2 regions of the Marinobacter albus genome follow, and region 2 is predicted to be linked to the other one. Evidence: predicted binding sites of a transcription regulator. Region 2 holds the regulator's gene; the other holds the start of a gene.
The links. Region 2 encodes FliA, which starts transcription of late flagellar genes. Its sites were predicted from a motif close to CTAAAGTTTNNNNNNNNNNNGCCGNTAA; they were not measured.

Region 1: the regulator FliA is predicted to act here: its motif matches at 2,557-2,584, upstream of QQF73_RS19020 (methyl-accepting chemotaxis protein).

What each region holds. Positions count from the first base shown of each region.
Region 1 is NZ_JASSQD010000005.1:61,664-66,085, forward strand. It holds gene QQF73_RS19005 (DUF1631 domain-containing protein) at 1-925, shown strand, start outside; gene ampD (1,6-anhydro-N-acetylmuramyl-L-alanine amidase AmpD) at 999-1,628, shown strand; gene QQF73_RS19015 (regulatory signaling modulator protein AmpE) at 1,629-2,516, shown strand; gene QQF73_RS19020 (methyl-accepting chemotaxis protein) at 2,641-4,422, shown strand, end outside.
Region 2 is NZ_JASSQD010000001.1:1,506,802-1,511,223, forward strand. It holds gene flhF (flagellar biosynthesis GTPase FlhF) at 1-622, shown strand, start outside; gene QQF73_RS07075 (MinD/ParA family protein) at 729-1,541, shown strand; gene QQF73_RS07080 (RNA polymerase sigma factor FliA) at 1,572-2,315, shown strand; gene cheY (chemotaxis response regulator CheY) at 2,478-2,861, shown strand; gene QQF73_RS07090 (protein phosphatase CheZ) at 2,882-3,667, shown strand; gene QQF73_RS07095 (chemotaxis protein CheA) at 3,685-4,422, shown strand, end outside.

The DNA.
Region 1 (4,422 bases), on a different contig from region 2:
GTTCACCGACAACGTCGGGTTGTTCGATGAACTGCTGAATGACTTCAGCCACTTCATGGATCTTGATCGTCGCCGTCGGGAGCTGGTCGAGCAACGCTTGCGCGATGCAGAAGAAGGTCGGGCGAGGCAGGAGCGGGCGTCCGAGGCGGTCGACGGCATGATTCGCGATCTGGTCATCAATCGGGAGATTCCGGCGCCAGTCGCGCAACTCTTGCAGGAAGCCTGGCGAAAGTACCTGCAATGGGTGGTGATCCGGGAAGGGGAGGACAGCCGCAGGTGGGCCGACGCCCGGGATCTTACCGAGCGACTGGTGTGGAGTGTCGATCCGACACCGGTGTCGGATTCGACACGCAGTGACCTGCTGCGGGCGATTCCCTCCATTGTCGACGATCTGCGCAAAGCCTTGCAGGAGATTTCCTGGGATCCGTTTGCGACGGACGCGATCATCCGTGATCTGGAGCTGGCTCACGTTGACGTTTTCCAGCGCCTGGTGACGGCCCCCGCTCGTTCCGAGCCACCGGTTGAGGCGCCGCCCGAAGCCTCCTCCGAGTCCGGGATGGAGAACGTTCCGGTTGACGCCCACGGTGCAACGGAGTCCGTTGCCGAGATGGCACGCGCCGACACGGATTCGACGGACGCAATTGCGCAGGAGTGGCTCGACCGGGCCGATTCATTGCGGGTTGGCTCCTGGATTGAGATGTCGAAAGACGGCAGCAAAGTACGCTGCAAGCTGGCAGCGTTTATCAAGGCCACCGGCAAGTACATCTTTGTTAACCGAAGCGGTGCGAAGGTTGCTGAATATCATCGCCAGGACCTGGCTTCCGCCATGGCTTCCGGTGAAATCGGAATGCTTGACGATGGCCTGATCTTCGACCGGGCGCTGGAGTCGATCATTGATAATCTGCGCAGCAGTCGCAAGGACTGAATTCGTAGCAAGACCGGCGACTTTGTGCTTCAATCAGGGCATTCTGTAATGCCCTGATACTTTTGGATTTACCTTGCCTCAATCAGACAAAGCTCCAGTCTCGCAGGTCGTTTCCCCCAGCGACGTAACTGCGCTTCGTGAAACCGGGAAGTTACCCGCCGCACGCTGGTGTCCCTCGCCCAATTTCGGTCCCCGCCCGGAGGGGGCATCGATCACTCTGCTGGTGGTTCACAACATCAGCCTGCCCCCCGGCCAGTTTGGCGGGCCGGAGATCGAGAATTTTTTCTGCAATCGCCTGGATCACTCGGCGCATCCGTATTTCGAAACCATTGCCGGAATGCAGGTGTCGGCCCACGCCCTGGTTCGCCGGGATGGCTCGCTGGTCCAGTTTGTCAGCCTCCTCGACCGGGCCTGGCATGCCGGTCGTTCCTGCTTCCAGGGCGAAGAGGAGTGCAATGATTTCTCCATTGGTATCGAACTGGAGGGCACCGACGATATTCCGTACTCGGAAGCTCAGTATTACTGCCTGGCCCAGATCGCACGCCTGATCATGCTGGCCTGGCCGGACGTAACGCCCGACCGGCTGACCGGACATTGTGACATTGCCCCGGGCCGGAAAACCGATCCCGGTCCGGTATTTGACTGGCAACACTTTCGCACCCTGCTGGCGGAAGTTGCTACCAACGACAAGGGGCGGGGCTGAATGGTTCTGATCGTATTTCTGCTGGCCTACATTGTTCGGCGCCGACTCGATACCCACAACAGTCTTTCCGGAGACAAGCTCTGGCGGCACTGGTTTCATCAGGCCGTAAAAGTCGAGGCGGGCCATGAGTCGGGCATCGCCGGTGGCTTGGCTCTGGTGGTCCTTCCAGCCCTGATTCTCGGGCTCGGAATGTATCTTCTGGATGCCGTCGGCTGGCGGGTTGTGGGTTACCCTATTGAATGGCTGATCCTGATTTTGATGATGGGGGCGCCTGGTTGGCGCCCAATACTGCAGAGCTATTCGGTGTCCTGGCAGCGCGGGGATATGCAGGCGGCCTGGCTCATCGTGGAAGACCGCTTACCGCCCGAGGAGCGGGGGGCGGCATCGTCCCCGGACGTGATGCATCTGACGCTGTCAAAGGCCTTCCTGGTCGGCGTTTTCCAGCGATTTTTCCTGGTTGGATTCTGGTATGTCGTGGGTGGTATTGGTCTGGCCGTGCTGGCCCGGGGCCTGGTGGCGCTTTCAGAACAGTGGCCCCAGGCTGCCGCACGCACCCGTTTCCAGCGGCTGGCTGAGTGGATGGCCTGGCTTCCGGTTCGATTGCTGTCGGTGACCTTCGGAATTGCCGGCGATCTGGCCGGCTGGCTGCGGGAGTTTCCCGCCAGTGTGGGTGGGGTGTCCAAGAAGACGGCCGACGTTCTCATGATTTCCGCCAACGGGTCGTTAACCGGATATGCGCTGGATCCCGAGAGGTTCTCCCGAATTCACCCCGACGAGTGGGTGGATTTTGGCGGGCGTAGCCTGGGAGCAATACTAGACCTTCTTAACCGGAGCATGCTGGTGTGGATATGCGGGCTGGCGCTGCTGGTTATCTTCGGAGTTCTCTGATCCGGCCCGGCTGAAAGCAACTTTTTAACAACAATTAGCGCTCAAGTTTCCGGGACTTCGGGCGACAATAAATATAAGAAAAGAACGATTGTTCAGTTGTTGAAGTTCCAGCGAGAGGGAAACCGTGAAACAACTCATTAATCCTGCCGTTGCACTGATGAACAGGCTGCCCATGGTCTACAAGTTCAGCCTGATCAGCATACTCTTCCTGTTGCCGATTGGCGGGCTCTCCTGGCTGGTGATGTCTCAACTCAATCAGTCGGTCCAGACCATGACCCGGGGGGTAGAAGGGCTGCAGCAGCTCAGGAATGTCGAACACCTGCTCTCGTCCTCCATGACCTACCGGGACTATCGTGCCGCAGGTGTGCTCAAGAACGAAGAAGGTTTGCTTGCTGCATCCGAAGATGCGGCGGAGCAGATTGATTCGCTGCTGGAGAGCCTGATGGCGGAGGAACGCTCCTTTGATGCCTCGGGGTCCTGGGCGGATCAGGTAGCTGCCATACAGGCGGAGTGGCAAACGCTGCGGGCCGACGACAATTACCAGGGTGCCATCGATCCCCAGTTCAAGTATTACCAGGAGTTCGTGCAGAAGGTGATGGCGCTCTTGCCCGCCACCATCGAAATATCCGGTCTTGGTCAGGATGCGTCGCGAGAAAACCAGTTGCTGCTCGGGCTGGTGCGGGAAGCCTTGCCCGAGGCCCGTGGTGTGATAGGTCAGGCCCGCGCCTTTGGCACGTTCGCGCTTGTCGAAGGCCAGGTGGGTTATGCCCTGAGCGAGGGGCTCAATGGAATTTATGACCGGTTGACCAACCGCAGTTCCCTGTTGGCACCGGCGTTGTCGGTGGCGGCCGAAGCGTCCGATCAGCTCTCGAGCGAAGCCGGCAATACGATCGACCGCGTGAACGAGAGTCTGGTGCTGGTGCGCGATGCGCTGGACCTCAATGTGATCACGCCGATGCGACTGGAAATGCCGTGGCGGGAATACGACGCGCTGATTCGCGCGCAGCTTGAAAGCTATGACGAGCTGACCGGAGCCATTTTCGATGTCGTTGAGGGCAACCTGTCGACCCGCCTCGAGAATCAGGTCAACCAGCGACGCCTCATTGTCGTCGCGCTGTTGGCCATTCTGCTGGTGGTCGTCTACCTGTACATCGGCTTCTTCATGTCGGTTCGTACCGCCATCAACCGTTTCACCGACGCGGCCCGGAATGTGGCGGCGGGTGACATGACAACCCACATCAATCTGCAGAACCGCGATGAGTTGGGGGAATTAACCAGCGAATTCAATAACATGACTGATCGAATTGCCGAGCTGATCCGGTCCGTCAGCAGCACTACTGCAGACGTGGACCAGCAGGCGGCCCGGGTCAAGGACACGGCCGCGGCGAACAGCGAGGCGGTCGCTCGTCAGATGGAAGAAAGCGGCCAGATTAACGAAGCCATGAACCAGATGGTGGAGGCCGTTAACGAGGTTACCGAAAGTGCGCATCGTGTGGCTGACAGTGCCGGTACCGCCGAAAGTGATACCGAAACCGGTCGGCAGGTTGTCGCCGATACCGTTGGAACCATCAACCAGCTGGCCGCAGAAATCTCGGGTGCCGTCGATGTGATCAACCGGGTCAGTCAGGACAGCGATAACATCAGTCAGGTCCTGGTCGAGATCAAGGCCATTGCTGAACAGACCAACCTGCTCGCACTGAACGCGGCCATTGAGGCGGCAAGGGCTGGCGAGCAGGGCCGGGGGTTCGCGGTGGTTGCCGACGAAGTACGTTCGCTGTCCCAGCGCACCCACAAATCGACGGAAGAAATCGAGGGCATGATTTCCCGGTTGCAGAGTGGGGTGAAGGATGCCGTATCGGCGATGACCAACAGCCGGAATGTTACCGAAACCACCGTGACCAAATCC
Region 2 (4,422 bases):
GGTCTACGCGTTGGTTGGTCCGACAGGTTCCGGTAAGACCACCACCATCGGCAAGCTGGCGGCGCGTTATGTGTTGCGACACGGAGCGGACTCCCTGGCCCTGGTGACGACTGACCGCTACCGGGTGGCCGCTCACGAGCAGCTGTTCGTGTTTGGTCGGATCCTGAACGTTCCGGTGCGGGTGGTGGATGAAAGCCATTCGTTGGACGATATTCTGGACGAGCTGTCCGGTCGGCATCTGGTGTTGATCGATACCGCCGGCCTGACCAGCTCGGACAAAGGCTACCAGGAGCAGTTGGCCGAGCTGGCGCGCAGCCACCACAACATTCGTACTCATCTGGTGGTGTCTGCCACCAGCCAGCCGCGTATCATGAAATCCGTGTGGCATTGCTATAAGATGGCAAATCTTGCGGGCTGCGTAATGACAAAGATTGACGAAGCCCTGACACTGGGGGAATCTCTTGGGTTCGTGATGGAAACCGGATTGCCGGTGGCCTATTACACGGACGGGCAGAAAATTCCCGAGGACCTGCACCACGCGGAAGCCATTCCCCTGGTGCGGCTGGCGGTGGAACGGCTGAAACGCCTGCAGCAACAGCAGTCGGTTGCTGAAGGGGCCTGAGCGCGAACGCACCTTTACCGGATGACAGAGTATCCGGCGCGCAGAGCTGGCGCCGTTCAATGACAAGACGAGCCCTCAGTACAACTGGCGAGAGACAAGAATCAACATGAGCAAAGCACATCCGGTACAGGTGATTGCGGTTTCCGGCGGCAAGGGTGGGGTCGGCAAGAGTAACGTGTCGGTTAACCTTGGAATTGCCCTGGCGCAGAAAGGTCGCCGGGTGGTGATTCTGGATGCCGATCTCGGCCTGGCCAACATCGATGTCCTGCTCGGAATAACGGCCAGCCGGAATATTGCCGATGTGCTTTCCGGCGAGTGCGAACTCAAGGACATACTGGTCAGCGGGCCAGGTGGAGTCAAGATTGTTCCGGCCTCATCGGGCACCCAGCGCATGACCCACCTCAGCCCGATGGAACACGCTGGACTGATCAACGCCTTCAGTGAGCTGGGTGACCAGATTGACGTACTGATCGTCGATACCGCAGCGGGTATTTCCGAATCCGTTGTCAGTTTCCTCCGGGCATCGCAGGAGCTCCTTTTTGTCGTCTGCGACGAACCTACCTCCATCACCGATGCCTACGCCCTGATCAAGCTGATGAATCGGGAGTACGGCACAAACCGTTTTCGTATCCTGGCGAACCAGGTGCGAAATGAGCAGGAAGGCCGCCACCTGTTTGAGAAACTGAGCCGGGTGACCGAGCGCTTCCTTGATGTCGCATTGCAATATGTGGGTATGGTGCCCTACGACGAAGCCGTCAAAAAAGCGGTGCAGCGGCAGCGGGCGGTGCTGGACGCCTATCCCCGCGCCAAGGCGTCCCTGGCGATCAAGGCCTTGGCCGATAAAGTGGACAACTGGCCGTTACCGTCCTCGCCACGAGGCCATCTGGAGTTCTTTGTAGAGCGGCTCGTCCAAGTCTGAATCTGATCCAGTCAAAACAACACCGGATACATGACATTGGCGAAACATCTGGGAATCTATCAGCAGTCTGATGCGAAAAGCCCTTCGCGGCTCATTGAAGAGCATGCACCGCTGGTCAAGAAAATAGCCCTTCATCTCATGGCCAGGCTGCCTGCTTCGGTGCAGTTGGAAGACCTGATGCAGGCCGGCATGATCGGACTGCTCGAATCCGCACAACGCTACAGCTCGACCAAGGGCGCCACCTTCGAAACCTATGCTGGTATTCGGATCAGGGGCGCCATGGTGGATGAGATCCGCAAAGGCGACTGGGTGCCCCGTTCCGTCCACCGAAATGCCCGCCGGATATCCCAGGCCATCAAGGCCGTTGAAGACCGTCTCGGTCGCGAAGCCCAGGACCTCGAAGTCGCGCAGGAACTGGGCATGGAGTTATCCGAATACCATGCCTCACTTTCCGACGCGAACAGCGGACGACTTTTTAGTCTGGATGAGCTCAATGAATCCGGGGAGCTGCCGATAGAAGAGGCAGAGACCAGTGATAATCCGCTGGACGGTCTGGCATCCGACGCCTTCCGGCGCAATCTGGCTGAAGCCATTGAAGACTTGCCCGAACGCGAAAAGCTGGTGTTGAGCCTGTATTACCAGGAAGAGCTGAACCTCAAGGAAATCGGTGCTGTTCTGGGAGTGAGTGAGAGCCGTGTCAGTCAGATTCACAGCCAGGCCGCACTCAGATTGCGTGGGCGCCTTGCAGACTGGCGTCGCGACGCAGACGACTGAATGAGTGCTCCCTGTGTCCGGTTCATAGAGCTCTGTAGCTTTTGGTAACCGGCGCTTTACACGGACACCAAAGATCAGACAATAAGTGCTTCAAACAGCGGCCTGCTAGATTTCGAACTCGAAGGTCAAACGAATTCCGGGTGTTACCAACTGGAGGTCCCATTGGACAAGAACATGAAAATCCTGATTGTGGATGACTTTTCCACAATGCGACGGATCATCAAGAACCTGCTGCGAGATTTGGGCTTCAGCAATACCGATGAAGCCGATGACGGCAACACCGCGCTGCCGATGCTGAAGAGTGGCAAGTACGATTTTCTGGTAACGGATTGGAACATGCCGGGGATGTCCGGGTTCGATCTGCTTAAAGCCGTGCGCGCCGATGAAAATCTGAAGACGTTACCGGTGCTGATGGTAACGGCGGAAGCCAAGCGGGACCAGATCGTGGCTGCCGCCCAGGCCGGCGTGAATGGCTATGTGGTCAAGCCGTTCACGGCAGCGGTCCTCAAGGAAAAGATTGAGAAAATCTTCGAACGCATTCAGTAACCTGAGGTCGCATGGCTCTCATGAGCAATAGCAACAAGAACCATCGGAGCCTCGATCCGGAGGTGACAGAGCAGTTGCAGCGCCAGAGTGCGGAGCTGGCCGAAAGCGTGAAGGCCGGAGATTTTGCCCAGGCGATGACCGTGATCAATGAGCTCAGCGAGGTCAGGGATCAAAGTCTCTACCGTGAAGTTGGTCGGTTGACCCGCAGTCTCCACGAAGCCATCCGGAATTTCCAGGTGGATCCACGCAGCGCGGAACAGCAGGAAGCGCTGTCGAAGATGACCGACGCCTCGGACCGGCTCGAGTATGTGGTTCGAATGACCAGCCAGGCGGCCAACCGCACCATGGATCTGGTTGAAGAGACCATGCCGGTGGCCCACACCGTTCGCGATGAGGCTTCGGCGCTCCGGGATGAGTGGCAGCGTTTGCGCCGGCGCGAAATGCAGCCCTCAGAGTTTCGGGAGCTTTACGGGCGCATCGACCGTTTTTTTGCCGGCCTGACGACGGACGCCGACACCATATACAACAACCTCTCGGAAATTTTGCTGGCCCAGGATTTTCAGGACCTCACGGGACAGGTGATCCAGAAGGTCACGACCCTGGTGAAGGAAGTAGAGGAACAGATGCTCAGCCTCGTGGTAATGGCGAGCCATGTGGACCAGATCACCGGCACCGTGCACCAGATTGACGAGACTCAGGTTTCGGCGGAACAGGGCGTAGGACCGCAGATCAAGGCTGATGAGCGTGAAGATGTAGTTTCGGGACAGGACGACGTCGATGATCTGCTGTCCAGTCTCGGATTCTGAATTAATGAGGACTACGCATGGCGTTTGATGCTGATGACGAGATTTTGCAGGACTTCCTCGTGGAGGCCGGTGAAATTCTCGAGAAGCTGTCGGAGCAACTGGTCGATCTTGAGCGACACCCGGACGACAGTGATCTGTTGAATGCCATTTTCCGCGGCTTTCATACGGTAAAGGGTGGCGCAGGCTTCCTCCAGCTCGATGCCCTGGTGAATTGCTGCCACTCTGCCGAGAATGTGTTCGATATCCTGCGTAATCACAAGCGTAAGGTAGATTCAGACCTGATGGACGTGGTGCTTGAGACCCTCGATCACGTCAACGCCATGTTCGAGCAGGTCAGGAATCATGAGGAGCTGACACCCGCTCCGGATGCGCTGATTGCCGCCCTGGATGCTTTTGCACAACCGGAGGGCGACGCCGGACAACAACCCGCGGACCTTCGTCAGGACAGTCCGGATGACTGCGGTGATATCACCGACGATGAATTTGAACAGTTGCTGGATGCGCTTCACGACGGCGGCGACGCGGCCCAGGGTCAGCCCGCCGGTTCCGGTGAGTCTGCCAAGGCGTCGGCGGGCGGGGCCGGTGATGATGACATCACCGATGACGAATTCGAGGCCCTGCTGGACCAGCTGCATGGCAAAGGTCAGTTTGCCGGCGCTCCGGCGGCGGGTGAGCCAGCCGCCGATGCCAGCCCGGACGAGCAGGCGTCTTCGGGCAAAGGCGATGATCTGATCACCGACGATGAGTTCGAAAAG